DNA from 2 places in the Cloacibacterium sp. TD35 genome. Region 2 is predicted to be linked to the other one. Evidence: riboswitches for the same ligand, from Rfam matches in the RefSeq annotation. Region 2 holds a riboswitch; the other holds the start of a gene.
What was found. A riboswitch is a leader RNA that binds a small molecule or an ion and turns the genes downstream of it on or off. The one in region 2 is predicted to bind S-adenosylmethionine.

Region 1: another riboswitch for S-adenosylmethionine. It lies ahead of N7277_RS04550 (O-acetylhomoserine aminocarboxypropyltransferase/cysteine synthase family protein); the one in region 2 lies ahead of N7277_RS01470 (homocysteine S-methyltransferase family protein).

The regions. Positions count from the first base shown of each region.
Region 1 covers NZ_CP104850.1:989,597-997,557, reverse strand. The annotation lists gene N7277_RS04560 (homoserine dehydrogenase) at 1-235, opposite strand, end outside; gene N7277_RS04555 (homoserine O-acetyltransferase family protein) at 278-1,216, opposite strand; gene N7277_RS04550 (O-acetylhomoserine aminocarboxypropyltransferase/cysteine synthase family protein) at 1,246-2,541, opposite strand; SAM riboswitch class I at 2,679-2,788, opposite strand; gene N7277_RS04545 (glycoside hydrolase family 3 C-terminal domain-containing protein) at 3,032-5,293, shown strand; gene N7277_RS04540 (dimethylarginine dimethylaminohydrolase family protein) at 5,375-6,289, opposite strand; gene N7277_RS04535 (hypothetical protein) at 6,481-6,927, shown strand; gene N7277_RS04530 (citrate synthase) at 7,024-7,961, opposite strand, start outside.
Region 2 covers NZ_CP104850.1:331,614-339,574, forward strand. The annotation lists gene N7277_RS01465 (MGH1-like glycoside hydrolase domain-containing protein) at 1-1,800, opposite strand, end outside; SAM riboswitch class I at 1,950-2,060, shown strand; gene N7277_RS01470 (homocysteine S-methyltransferase family protein) at 2,124-3,134, shown strand; gene metH (methionine synthase) at 3,174-5,825, shown strand; gene metF (methylenetetrahydrofolate reductase [NAD(P)H]) at 5,857-6,819, shown strand; gene N7277_RS01485 (hypothetical protein) at 6,816-7,961, opposite strand, start outside.

The DNA.
Region 1 (7,961 bases), 660 kb from region 2:
AAGCTGCATCTGCATCATCTATCAATTCTACTACTAGATTAATTTCTTCGTCTTGCAGGATTTCGTTTTTATCATAATGAAAATGCTCCGGCGAAATATTTCTAGGCTTATCTTTATGCTTTACCACAATTTTTTTGATGGTGGCATCTACCGTTTTACTCTTGTGTAAGACGTCATAAAGACCAGTTCCTACCACTCCATAACCAAACAATCCTATCGTTAATTTTTTGCTCATTTTTTTAATTTTAATTTTTTTAAAATCATCTATCTTGCTTTCTTATAAGTTGAAATGCTTTTTAAGCAATGTTGAAATTTTCTCGGTTTCGATTAAAAATCCATCATGACCATAGAGTGAAGAAATAACTTCTAGCTTTGCGTTTTTTATATGTTCAGCTATAAATTTTTGCTCCGAAACAGGGAAAAGAATATCACTGTCTATCCCAATCACCAAAGTTTCAGCGGTAATTTGGTTCAAAGCATTTTCCACTGAATTTCTTCCCCTTCCCAAATGGTGAGAATCCATAGCTTTAGAAAGCATGAAATAACTTTCTTTAGAAAATCTTTTTCTGAGTTTTTCGCCTTGATACCTTTGATAAGAAGCTGCTCTATATTGTTCTAATTTTTCTTCTTCATCAGTTTGAGTAGATTCAAAAGTAGCATAGTTTCTGTACGAAAGCATGGCAATAGCTCTTGCTGCATCTATTCCGTTTTCACCTAATTCCAGCGCCATTCTTTGTACTTCATTAAAAGCAATTCCCCACGCAGAATGCTTTGCATTGGTAGCAATTACAAATAATTTTTTAATAAAATCTGGTTCTGCAATCGCCCACTCTAAACATTGCATTCCGCCGAGAGAACCTCCTAGAAGCAATTCTATTTCAGAAATTTGTAAAAATTTTGCTAACTCTTGGTGAAGTTTTACCATATCACGAATGGTGATTAATGGAAGTTTTTCTTGTTTTTGGAAACTCGTTCCGTAACAAGAACCTAAAATATTGGCACAAACTATGGTATATTTTTCGGTGTCTAAGGTTAAATTTTCGCCAATGAAATTAGGCCACCAATCTTGCGCATCTGAATTTGCAGTTAAGGCATGACAAACCCAAATCACTTTTTTTTCTGGGGATAATTCACCAAAAATATGATAAGCAATTTCTACATTTTGTATTTCTGTTCCACTTTCGAGTAGAAAATTTCCGACTTCTAATTTTTTCAAAATCTAAGGTTTTAGCAAAAATCTGTAAGTTAAATTTTAGAAAATGACTGCTCTAAATCTGCGATAATATCATCTATATGTTCTATTCCCACGCTTAATCTAATTTGCCCTGGAGTAATTCCTGCTTTCAGTCTTTCTTCATCTGAGAGCTGCTCGTGTGTGGTAGAAGCTGGATTGATGATAAGCGTTTTAGAATCTCCTACGTTTGCTAAGTGTGAAACCAATTGTAAATTATCAATAAATTTTACCGCTGCTTCTTTTCCTCCTTTGATTTCAAAATTAAGCACTCCCCCGAAACCTTTTTTCAAATATTTTTTAGCATTTTCATAATCTGGGAAACTTGGCAAACCTGGATACAATACTTTTTCTACTTTCGGATGATTTTCTAAAAACTCCGCTAATTTCTGAGCATTTTCTACGGTTCTGTCTACTCTTAGTGATAATGTTTCTAAACCTTGTAGCAATAAAAATGAATTGAATGGAGAAATTGTAGGTCCGAAATCTCTAAGACCTTCTACTCTAGCTTTAATAGCAAAAGCAATATTTCCAAAAGGTCCATTTACTCCAAAAACATCTGAGAAAACCAAACCATGATAACTGTCCGAAGGTTCAGAAAACTGTGAAAACTTACCATTTCCCCAATCAAAATTTCCTCCATCTATAATGATTCCGCCAATAGAAGTTCCGTGACCGCCAATCCATTTGGTCGCAGATTCTACCACTACATTTGCGCCATGTTCAATCGGTCTGAAGAGATAACCACCTGCTCCAAAAGTATTGTCTACGATTAATGGAATATTATGTTTTTTAGCTACAGCTGAGATTGCATCAAAATCCGCAACGTTCAACGTAGGATTTCCTATGGTTTCTAAATAAATTGCTTTGGTATTTTCGTTAATGAGTTCTTCAAAACTTTCTGGAGCATCGTCTTTAGCAAATTGTGCTTCGATGCCTAATTTTTTGAAAGAAACTTTGAACTGATTATAACTTCCTCCGTATAAATAAGGCGAACTCACGAAATTGTCTCCTGCTTGTAAAATATTAGTAATTGCCAAAAATTGTGCAGCGTGACCAGAAGCGGTAGCCAAAGCAGCTACTCCACCGTGAAGTGCAGCCACACGTTTTTCGAAAACATCTGTGGTAGGATTCATGAGTCTGGTGTAGATATTCCCAAATTCTTTTAAACCAAAAAGATTGGCAGCATGTTCTGCACTGTTAAAAGTATAAGATGAAGTTTGGTAAAGCGGAACCGCTCTAGAATTGGTAGTTGGGTCGATTTCTTGACCAGCATGAAGTTGAAGCGTTTCAAATTTTAAATTGCTCATTTTTTTAATAATTTTTAATTGTTAAATATTAGAGCAACTTATTTGCAGAAAATTCTTGACGAAAGAGCATAAAAAAACTCTTCCGACAAGTCGAAAGAGTTTTTGATATAGTGTATGACTATTTTAAACTGATTTCAGACTTATCTTTCCCGATTATCGGGGTTGAATTTGGCACCTTACTTTCATTTCTGTTAGCAGGTTGCCAAGGTTTCGCAGGGTCAATTCCCTCCACCTTTCTTAATAAGTTGCATGTATAAAAGAACGTTTTTCGTGTTGCAAATATAAAGACAAGTTTTATAGAAAAACAAATTTTTAGAACAAAAAATATTTTTTTATTTTTTCAAAATATTATAACCTTCTCATTTATAAGGAATTTAGCAAATTTTAAGTTGAAAATTAAATTTTCAAATAAGTTTTAGGAAAAATACATTATCTCATTTTGAGATAATAATAAAAAGTTGTAGTTTTACTGAACCAAAAAATAATTCTTATGTTCAAGAAAATTGCACTTGTTTGCTTAGTCTCGTTAATGAGTTTTCAAGCAAAAGCACAAGAAAAAAAGACCGCTATTTATTTAGATGATTCGCAACCTATAGAAGTCAGAGTAGAAGATGCGCTTTCTAAAATGACTTTAGAAGAAAAAGTAGCGATGCTTCATGCTCAGTCAAAATTTAGTTCACCGGGAGTCCCAAGATTAGGAATCCCAGAATTTTGGACTACTGATGGGCCGCACGGAATTCGTCCTGAAGTAAAATGGGATGAATGGGAGCAAGCTGGTTGGACTAATGACTCCATCATTGCTTATCCTGCGCTTACTGCACTTTCTGCAACTTGGAATAAAAAAATGTCATGGAACTATGGAAAAGCTTTAGGAGAAGAAGCTCGTTATAGAAAAAAAGACATTTTACTAGGCCCTGGTGTAAACATATACAGAACTCCATTAAACGGTAGAAATTTTGAATACATGGGAGAAGACCCATTTTTATCTTCTAAAATGGTGGTTCCTTACATTAAAGGAGTTCAATCTAATGGTGTAGCAGCTTGTGTAAAACACTATGCACTTAATAATCAAGAACAATTCAGACATACCAGCAATGTAATTATAGACGACAGAACGCTGTACGAAATTTATTTGCCTGCTTTTAAAGCAGCTGTACAAGAGGGAAACACTTGGTCTATAATGGGAGCTTATGATATGTATAAAAATCAATTTTCTAGTCAAAATCAATACTTATTAAATGATATTCTAAAAAAAGAATGGGGTTTCAAAGGAGTTGTTGTTTCTGACTGGGGTGCTGTAAACGATACCAAGCAAGCCATAATGAATGGGCTTGACATGGAATTCGGTAGCTGGACGAATGGACTTTCTGAAGGAACTAGCAATGCTTATGATAATTACTATTTAGCGCATCCTTATTTAAAACTCATCAAATCTGGTGAAGTAGGAACTAAAGAATTGGATGATAAAGTGAGAAGAATCTTAAGACTAGCTTTCTTGACCACTATGAATAAAAACAAACCTTTTGGAAACATTGCTTCTGAAGAACACAGAGCAATTGCCAAGGAAATTGGTGAAGAGGGAATTGTATTGCTAAAAAACCAAAAAAATGTATTGCCAATTAATGTTTCTAAAACTAAAAAGATTGCTGTAATTGGTGAAAACGCTATCAAAATGATGACCGTAGGCGGTGGCTCTTCTTCATTAAAAGTAAAATATGAAACTTTACCTTTAGACGGCATTAAAGCAAGATTCGGGAAAGATGCAGAAGTTGCTTATGCAAGAGGTTATGTAGGAGATGTAGGTGGAGAATATAATGGTGTAAAAACAGGAAAAGACCTTACTGACAATCGTTCACAAGCAGAATTAACCAAAGAAGCGGTAGAACTCGCTAAAAATTCTGACTTTGTAATTTTCGTGGGTGGACTTAATAAGAGTGATTTCCAAGACAGTGAAGGAAATGACAGAAAAGATATGGGCTTACCTTATCATCAAGATGAATTAATTTCTGCTTTGGCGAAAGCGAACAAAAATTTCACCGTAGTTTTAGTTTCAGGAAATGCTGTAGAAATGCCTTGGGTAAAAGAAGTTTCTAGCATTGTTCAAGCGTGGTATTTAGGTTCAGAAAGCGGTCATGCTATCGCTTCAGTTTTAGCGGGTGATGCTAATCCTTCTGGTAAATTGCCATTCACTTTCCCTGTGAAATTAGAAGACAATTCTGCTCATCAATTAGGAGAATATCCGGGTAACAAAGAAGAATTGGCACAAGGAAAAGGAAAAGACCAACAAAACCCTATCAACATAAAATATAACGAAGGAATTTTCGTGGGTTACCGTTGGCATGACACTAAGAACATTAAACCTCTTTTCAGTTTCGGGCATGGATTAAGTTACACCACTTTCGAAATTGGTCAAGCTAAAACAGACAAAGCCGTTATTACCGAAGATGAGACTATCACCTTTACAATTCCAGTAAAAAATACAGGCAAAAAAGCAGGTGCAGAAGTAGTACAATTATACATAAGAGACGTAAAATCTTCTTTGCCAAGACCATTAAAAGAATTGAAAGGTTTTGAAAAAATATACTTAAATTCGGGTGAACAAAAAGTAGTAACCATCACGATTGACAAATCTGCATTAAGTTTCTTTGACCCTGTAAAACACGATTGGGTAGCAGAACCAGGTGATTTCGAAGCGCTTATTGGGAATTCTTCAGACGCTATAAAAACAAAAATCAAGTTTTCATTACAATAATTTTTTATTTCTTATTTCTTTAAATCGAAAGGACAACCTCTAAATGAAGTTGTCCTTTTTATTTTGATCAAAATAATCTAATTATTCTCTAACCAAAGGCATGGTAGAACATCTGAGCAAACCGCCCATTTTAGAAATTTCACGATACGGAATTTCTTCTACCGTAAAACCCCATTCATTTCTCAGAAAGTCATTCATTCTGGTAAAAGTTTCGTCTGAAACCACTACTTCTGGTGAAATAGAGAAAATATTAGGATTCATCTCGAACATTTCTTCTGGTGTAATATGGAAACAGTTTTCTTCCCCGAAAATATCTATGATGAGTTGGTAATCACTTTCGTCTACAAACCCGTCTTTGTATATAATACATTTGTCTTTTCCGATAGGGTTAAACGTGCAGTCTAAGTGCAAAACACCTTGATACGGAACCTTGTCATTTTTCTTAAGGTCAAGGTCTATGATGCGTTTTTTCGGGAAATATTCTTTCAGAATTTCTATAGCATATTCATTGGTTCTGGCCGTTTTATAATTTCTGTAATCTTCGGAGAAACAAGTTCCCACAAAGAGAAAATCATCCCAAACAATTACATCTCCTCCTTCTATATGAGCGGTTTCGGGTAGATTGATGATTTTGCGCCATTCTACTTTTTCAAAAATTTTGCGATAGGCTTCTTGTTCATCTGCTCTATCTTTGATTACGTTTGAGATAATCATTTTATCTTCGATAACGAAGGCTACATCTCTCGCAAAAACCTGATTGTAATCTTTGATAATATTCGGTCTGAAAACTTCCACATCATATTTTTTGAGCACTTTTTCGAAGGCAGTCATTTCTGCGATGATGTCTTCTTCTTTAGGATAAATGCCATTTTCTATGGAGTAATATGATTTAGCATCATAACTTTCTTCTAAAGTAGGAACTGGGCCAATAGATTTTGGTTGACCGAGCACTACTGATTTTAATCTGCCTGTTTCGTTTTTTATATTGAGCTTCATAAATAATTTCTGCTTAAAGCAAATATAAATAAAGGTTTTGAAGTAAAGAAATTTTTATAAAAAATCAGGAGGGTTTTGATTTTTGAGCGTTTTTATTTGTTTTATAAATTTTTATACATTTGAGTATAATGATGTAAGCCACTTTATAGAATTCGAACATTCGCTGAAACATTTACAAAACTATATATAAAATGAAAAAACGACTTTTATTTCTAATATTTTTTTCAAGCTTCTTTTCTTTTCAAGCTCAACAAAATCTGTCTGAAATTAAAAAAGAACTTTTAATAAATTTAAAAACAATACAAAAAAATTATGAAAATAAAACTTTGGATAATCAACAAATTTTAGATTTTTTTTGTGAAAATTTCTATTGCTCTGTTTGTGAAAATAATTCTATGGAATCAACAATTAAGTTTCAAGAAATTAACAACTATTTACAAGATATAATTCCTATTATAAATTATAAAAATTTGAGAAAAAGTAATATCATTTATGATTCTGAAAATAATCAATATACTTTAGGATATCAAACTGCGAAGCCAAATCCTAAAACAGATTTTGAAGGCGCTAGTGCAATATTACATTTTAAACCAAAAAATGGGAAATTAAAATTTTGTGGAATTTTAGTTATTCCATAAAATTAAATTTACACTATTTTCAAATATACTTCTCCTTTATAAAAAACAAAAACCTCCCAAAATTTGAGAGGTTTTCTTTTTATAATTTTATTAAAATTATCTGTTTGCCATATCAATGTAGTCACGTTTTGGAGCACCTTGATACACTTGTCTCGGTCTACCAATTGGGTCACCGTGAAGACGCATTTCTTTCCACTGAGAAATCCATCCTGGTAAACGTCCTAATGCGAACATTACCGTAAACATTTCTGTAGGAATTCCTAATGCTCTGTAGATAATACCAGAATAGAAATCTACGTTTGGATATAGTTTTCTTTCTACGAAGTAATCATCTTCTAGTGCTACTCTTTCTAATTGCATTGCAATGTCTAGAGCTTTGTCTTGAATTCCTAGTTTGTTTAAGATATCGTCTGCAGCTTTTTTGATGATTTTAGCTCTTGGGTCGAAGTTTTTGTAAACTCTATGTCCGAATCCCATTAATCTGAAGCTGTCTTCTTTATCTTTAGCTTTTTTCACATATTTAGCAACATCTCCACCATCTTTTTCAATCATTTCTAGCATTTCGATTACTGCTTGGTTTGCCCCACCGTGAAGTGGCCCCCATAATGCAGAAACTCCCGCAGAAATAGACGCAAATAAACCAGTGTGAGCAGAACCTACCATTCTTACTGTAGAAGTAGAACAGTTTTGTTCGTGATCTGCGTGTAGAATTAATAATTTATCTAACGCATTTACTACTACTGGATCTATTTCGAATTCTTCATATGGTCTTCTGAAAGCCATTTTGTAGAAATTCTCTACATAGTTTAGACTGTTATCCCCGTGATTAAGAGGGAAGCCATTTGTTTTTCTATAAGTCCAAGCACATAGATGAGCGAACTTAGCTAGTAATAATTCTGCAGCATGGTCCATTTCTTCTTTAGATTTTACGTCTACAGCTTTAGGATTAAATGCTGTAAGCGCAGAAGTAAGTGTTGAAAGTACTCCCATAGGGTGCGCAGAACGTGGGAAAGCATCAAGAATTTTTTTCATTT
Region 2 (7,961 bases):
TCCATTTTTTCCTTCACCAAGATTTTCCATGGCTTCTGCAATGTAGAGATAGTGCTCAAAAAATTTAATCGCCATGTCTTCATAAACTGGATTATATAGTGCCAACTCCATAGAAATTCTCATCATATTCAGAGCAAACATCGCCATCCAAGAAGTTCCATCAGCTTGTTCTAAATATTCTCCGTTTTTAAACTGCATATTTCGGTCAAAAGCACCAATGTTATCAAGACCTAAAAATCCTCCACCGAAAACATTTTTCCCGTTTTTATCTTTTCGGTTTACCCACCAAGTAAAATTGAGCAACAGTTTCTGAAAAACACTTTCTAAAAATTGAATGTCTGGTTTTCCATTGATTTTTTCATCGATTTTAAAAACTCTAAAGGTGCTCCATGCGTGAACTGGCGGATTGACATCTGAAAAATCCCATTCATACGCTGGAAGCTGACCGTTAGGATGCATGTACCATTCTTTAGTCAATAATTGCAATTGATTTTTGGCGAAATCTGGATCTAAAATGCTAAAACTCACGCAGTGAAAGGCTAAGTCCCACGTTGCAAACCAAGGATATTCCCATTTATCTGGCATAGAAATAATGTCTTTGCAATTCATATGTTTCCATTCTACGTTTCTTACATGATGCTCAAAATTTCTTTCCACTGGGAAATTTGGGTCTCCATTTAACCATTTTCCAACTTTATAATGATAAAATTGTTTGTTCCAAAGCAATCCTGCAAAAGCCTGGCGCTGAACATTTTTTTCATCTTCACAAGTAAAATCTTTTTGAATTTCATAATAAAATTCATCTGATTCTTTTTTTCTTAATTCAAAAACCTCATCAAAATCAAAAAAAGCATTCTCCATTTTATGAGGAGACATTCTGAAATCAAAGGTTTTGGTTTCGCCACCTTCTAATTCCATATCGATTACAAAAGCAGCTTTCGTTCCGAATTTTTTAGGATTTACAGTATCTTCCTGATGAACAATATGATTATTAATTCCATCTTTAAAATATTTATTTTCAGATTTTTTTCCGAATAATTTTTCGGTATTGGTTTCATTTTCGCAGAAAAGAATTTTAACTGATTTATCACGAGAATAAAGTTTTTTCATTCCTAAACTCTCATGTTTTATTTCTATCTGTCCGCGATGGCGAGTTGTAAAATTAGGTTTATACTGACCATAACCCCAACTCCAGTTATTTCTGTACCAAAGTGTGGGCAAAATCACCAAGGTTGCTTTTTCTGTATTTCGGTTGGTGACGGTAACTCTGATTAAAATATCATCATGGTGAATTTTGGCATACTCTATAAAAATATCGAAATATTCATTTTGGTCAAAAACTCCCGTATCTATAATTTCGTATTCTGTTTCCTTATTGCTTCGCTCTGCATTTGTCTTGATTAAATCTTCGTAAGGAAAGGCATTTTGCGGATATTTGTACACCATTTTCATGTAAGAATGAGTAGGCGTATTATCTAAATAATAGAAAATTTCTTTAATGTCTTCACCATGATTTCCTTGATGGTTGCTCAACCCAAAGAAACGCTCTTTGACCATTTTATCTTTTTTATTCCAAAAAGAAAAAGCGAAGCACAAACGTTGTTTGTCATCAGAAATTCCCGCGATTCCTTCTTCTGCCCATCTGTAAGTTCTGCTTTCTGCGTCATCATGACCAGTTGCTCCCCAAGTATTTCCATCAAAGGAATAATCTTCTCTTACGTTTCCCCACTGTCTATTGCTTACATATGGTCCCCAAGTTCTATAATTTATATCTAGTAATCGTTGTTTTTCAGCATTCATAACCATTATTTTTTAAAATAATATGATGCGAAGGTAGAAAAAAATAAAAACTATAAAATTTCATTTAGATTAATTTTTTCAATGACAATTTCTTATTGTGAAAAAAATGATATAGCTTTGCAAAAGATTTGTTCTTTCATATAATCGAAATGTTATCAAGAAAGGTGGAGAGATTAGACTCTGTGAAACCTTGGCAACCTATCGCGTTTCTGAAACGAGAAAAGGTGCTACATTCTACTCATTTTTGGGATAGATAACACATAAAAACAGTTGATTCCCTCAACTTTTCTTGATAGCATTTCATTTTTTTTAATCACATTGAAATGCAAAATAGCGAAATACTTTATCAAAATTTACAGCAAAGAATCCTTGTTCTAGACGGAGCTATGGGAACTATGCTTCAGCGATATCAGTTTACGGAAGAAGATTATCGTGGGGAGAGATTTAAAAATTGGGAATCTCCATTGAAGGGAAATAATGATTTACTTTCTCTTACTCAGCCTCATGCTATAGAAGCAGTACACAGAAAATATTTAGAAGCTGGTGCAGACATCATAGAAACCAACACCTTTTCTGCCACTACCATTGCAATGGCAGATTACCACATGGAAGATTTGGTGTATGAACTGAATTATGAATCCGCAAAAATTGCGAGAAAAGTTTGTGATGAATTCACAGCTTTAACTCCAGATAAACCTAGATTTGTTGCTGGTTCTATTGGCCCTACTAATAAAACAGCATCTCTTTCTCCAGATGTAAATGATCCTGGTTACAGAGCAATTACTTTTGACGAGTTAAGAATTGCTTACAAACAACAAGCAGAAGCACTTTTAGATGGCGGTTCTGATATTCTTTTGGTAGAAACCATTTTTGATACTTTAAATGCGAAAGCTGCACTTTTTGCCATAGACCAAATTCAAGAAGAAAGAAAAATTCAGATTCCAATTATGGTTTCTGGCACCATCACAGATGCATCTGGAAGAACGCTTAGCGGACAAACTGCAGAAGCATTTTTGATTTCTATCTCTCATCTTAATTTATTGAGTGTAGGATTTAATTGTGCTCTAGGCGCGAAACAATTGACGCCTTATTTAGAAACCATTTCTAATAATTCTGAATTTTTCATTTCTGCTTATCCAAATGCTGGTTTACCGAATGCTTTCGGTCAATATGATGAGTCACCAGAATTTATGGCAGAACAAATCCGTGAATATGCAGAAAAAGGATTGGTAAATATCGTTGGTGGTTGTTGCGGAACAACTCCTGACCACATTGCTGCAATCGCAAAAATTGTTAAAAATTATCAACCAAGAAAAATGAATGTATCAGTATAAACCTATGGTTTTATTGGTACATTTTTATTTTAGTTAAATATGAAATATTTAAAACTTTCGGGCCTAGAACCTTTAATTATAACTCCAGAATCCAATTTTATCAATATTGGAGAAAGAACCAATGTAGCAGGCTCTAAGAAATTTCTCAGATTGATTAAAGAAGAAAAATTTTCTGAAGCTCTAGATATTGCTCGTCATCAAGTAGAAGGAGGCGCACAGATTTTAGACATTTGTTTTGATGATGGGCTTTTAGACGGAAAATATTGCATGATTAAATTCTTGAATTTAATCGCCTCAGAACCTGACATTGCCAGAATTCCAATGATGATAGATTCTTCTAAATGGGAAATTTTAGAAGCTGGTTTACAAGTAGTTCAAGGGAAATGTGTAGTCAATTCTATCAGTTTAAAAGGTGGCGAAGAAGAATTTATTCGTCAAGCCAAAGCCATCAAAAGATATGGCGCTGCGGTAGTTGTAATGGCTTTTGACGAAAATGGGCAAGCTGATAATTACGAACGCAGAATAGAAATTTGCAAAAGAAGCTATCAAATTTTGACGGAAATTGTAAAATTCCCTGCCGAAGATATTATTTTCGATTTGAATATTTTCCCTGTTGCAACTGGAATGGAAGAGCATCGCAAAAATGCTTTGGACTTCATCAATGCAACAAAATGGGTACGCAAAAATCTACCTTACGTTTCGGTTTCTGGTGGTGTTTCTAACGTTTCGTTTTCATTTAGGGGAAATGATACGGTAAGAGAAGCGATGCATTCCGTTTTCCTTTATCACGCCATCAAAGCTGGTATGAATATGGGAATCGTAAACCCTGCAATGTTAGAAATTTACGACGAAATTCCTAAAGATTTGTTGGAGCTGGTAGAAGATGTAATGCTAGACAGAAGAGATGATGCTACCGAAAGATTATTGGATTATTCTGAAAAACATAAATCCGTAAAAAAAGAAAAAGTAGAAGATTTAGCATGGCGAAATCAGCCTTTGCAAGACAGAATTACTCATTCTTTGGTAAAAGGAATTGACCGTTTTATTGAAGAAGATGTAGAAGAAGCCCGAAAAATTTCAGCAAAACCTTTGGATGTTATCGAAGGAAATCTAATGACGGGAATGTCTGTAGTGGGAGATTTATTCGGAAGTGGAAAAATGTTTCTTCCTCAAGTGGTAAAGTCTGCCAGAGTTATGAAAAAAGCAGTGGCTTATCTTCAACCGTTTATTGAAGCTGAGAAAGATTCAGCTCAAAAAGCCAACGGAAAAGTATTGATGGCTACTGTAAAAGGCGATGTTCACGACATTGGTAAAAATATTGTGAGTGTGGTTTTGGGCTGTAACAATTACGAAATTATAGATTTAGGAGTGATGGTTCCTGCAGAAAAAATTATTCAAACAGCCATTGAAGAAAAAGTAGACGTTATTGGTTTAAGCGGTTTGATTACGCCAAGTTTAGACGAAATGGTACATATTGCCAATGAACTAGATCGTCAAAACCTCAATTTCCCATTGATGATTGGTGGCGCTACAACTTCTAAGGCACATACTGCGGTAAAAATAGACCCAAAATATAAAAATGCTGTGGTTCATGTAAATGATGCTTCTAGAGCAGTTGGCGTGGTAAGTTCTTTATTGAGCAGTAGAAATGGAGCGTTTATTTCTGAACTAAAAGCAGATTATGCAGATTTTCGTGAGAAATTTTTAAACAGACAGGTTGACAAAGAATACATTTCGATAGAAGAAGCGAGAAATCAAAAATTCAAAATCGATTGGGAAAATGAGACCATCTCTGAACCTAAAAATTTAGGTATTCAATTGATTGAAAATCAAAATTTAGAAGAACTGCTTCCTTACATCGATTGGAGTCCGTTTTTCAGAAGTTGGGATTTGTTTGGAAAGTATCCTCAGATTTTAGAAGACGAAATTGTAGGAGAACACGCAGCGGAACTTTTTGCAGATGCTCAAAAAATGTTGAAGAAAATCGTGGAGGAAAAATTATTAACTGCAAAAGCAATTTTTGGAATTTTCCCTGCCAATTCTAATGAGCAAGACGATATTGAACTGAAAAACGGTGAGGAAATATTCACATTTAGAACGCTTCGTCAACAACATAAAAAATCTGATGGCAAAGAATATTTGGCTTTGAGTGATTTTATCGCTCCAAAAGATTCTGGGAAACAAGACTACATTGGTGCTTTTGCGGTGACTACAGGTTTTGGAACCGATGAATTGGCACAAAAATATGAAACAGAGCATGATGATTACAATGCGATTATGGTAAAAGCATTGGCAGATCGATTAGCAGAAGCTTTTGCAGAATATTTACACAAAAAAGTAAGAACTGAAATTTGGGGTTATTCTAGTGATGAACATCTAGAAAATGAAGATTTAATTTCTGAAAAATATGTAGGAATTCGTCCTGCTCCTGGTTACCCTGCTTGTCCAGACCATTTAGAAAAAACCACGATTTGGGAAGTGTTGAAAGTGAAGGAAAACATAGGATTAGAATTGACAGAAAGTTTGGCAATGTTCCCTACAGCTTCTGTTTCTGGATATTATTTTGCCAATCCTAAAGCAAAATATTTCGGAGTAGGAAAAATTACAGAAGACCAGCTAAAAGATTATGCAGAAAGAAAAAATATAGATTTAGAATTGGCGAGAAAATGGCTGAGCCCGAATTTAGCTTAAAATTTAAAATATTGAACTTTGAATTGAGAAAATGAAAGTTACAGAACACATACAAAACGCAAACGGAAAAACACTTTTTTCTTTTGAAATTTTGCCACCTCTAAAAGGTCAAAATATACAGTCAATATTTGATGCGATTGATCCATTGATGGAATTTAATCCTGCATTTATAGATGTTACGTACCATCGTGAAGAATATGAATATGTAGAGCGTGAAGATGGACTTCTGGAAAAACGAGTAGTAAAAAAAAGACCGGGAACTGTGGGAATTTGTGCTGCCATTCAGAATAAATATGGTGTAGATGCAGTTCCGCATATTTTGTGCGGTGGATTTTCTAAGGAAGACACCGAAAATTTCTTAATTGACATCGATTTTTTGGGAATTCATAATGTAGTGGCTTTAAGAGGAGATGCGGTGAAAACGGAAACCTATTTTAAACCCGAGAAAAACGGACATGCTTTTGCCAAAGATTTGGTAGAACAAATCGTGAAAATGAATCACGGAACTTACCTAGACGAAAGTTTAGAAAATTCTGCTTGTACAGATTTTAACATCGGTGTTGCTGGTTATCCTGAAAAACACATGGAAGCAGCAAGTCTGGAACAGGACATTTACCACCTCAAGAAAAAAGTAGAAGCAGGCGCAGATTATATCGTGACGCAAATGTTTTTCGACAATCAAAAATATTACGATTTTGTAGAAAAATGCAGAACTTCTGGTATTAACGTTCCTATTATCCCAGGATTAAAACCGATTACTACCAAGTCTCAACTAAGTATGATTCCGCATCGTTTTAAGGTAGATTTGCCTAACGAGTTGGTGATTGCCATTGCTAAAGCAAAAGACAACAAAGAAGTAAAAGAAATTGGCATCAACTGGTGCATTCAGCAGAGCAAAGATTTAATGAAAAACGGCGCTCCTGTTCTTCATTATTATTCTATGGGAAAAAGTGAAGTGGTAAAAAGAATTGCTTCTGAAGTGTTTAAAGACTAAAGCATTTTATGTCTTTCAAACGGAAAATTTCGGTCAAAAATATAACGATAAGTCGCGAGTTTTCTCGTGACTTTCGTTTCTAAATTTTCGGCAATTTTAATCATTCTTGGATTAAAATCTCCAATCCATTGCATTTCGTAATCGGTATAATTTCTGGTCTTTCTGAAATGTTTTGTGCCTTCCCAAATCATAAATCCATCGATGCCTTTTCTTTGCCATTCTGGAACAATTCCGAAAACTAAGCCAACCATTTTCTTATTTTTTATAAAAAATTTAGCCATTAAAAACTTCAATTTTTCAATCCAACCGAATTTTCCATTCAGGTATTTAAACCATTGATTCAAATCTGGAATGTTAATCCACATCGCAATGGGTTTATCGTTTTCATAAATGAACCAAGAGATGTTTTCGTCTAAAATAGGTTTCATGGTTTGAAACATTTTCAGCACTTTTTTCGCTTCTATTTGCTTTCTTTCACCATGATTTGCCCAAGCTTTGTTGTAAATTTCTGCAAAATCATGCGCAAATTTTTCCAATTGATTTTTTTTCCAATGAACTGCTTTCAAATTTGGATTTTTGGCATTCATTCTATGCCCATTCATAAAAACTTGTGAAACCTCATCGTAGACTTTCCTGCCGTAACACAATTGATTAAAATAAATCTGAAAACCATAATTTTCAAACAATTTCTGATAATACGGCGCATGAAAATTCATCCCGTACAACGGTTCATGAAAACCTTCAATGAGCAAACCCCAAAACTTATCACGCTCCCCGAAATTTATTGGACCATCCATTGCTTCCATTCCGCGTTCCCGCAACCAATTTTTACAAAAATCAAAGATGAAATTTGCTGTTTCTTGGTCATCGATACTATCAAAAAAACCAATTCCGCCAGTTTTTAACTTTTGTTCATATTTTGGATTGATAAAAACCGCAACTTTCCCTACTGTTTGATTTTCTGCATTTTTAAAAAGAAATCTTTCGCACGTTCCATTTCTGAAAAATCTATTTTTGTTGGGATTAAAAACCTCTTCAATATCTTTATCTAAAGGGCGAATGTAATTTTTCTCGTTTCTAAACAAACGAGCTGGAAATTCTAAAAATTCTTTTTGCGTTTCTGGCGAATTAACGAGAATAGA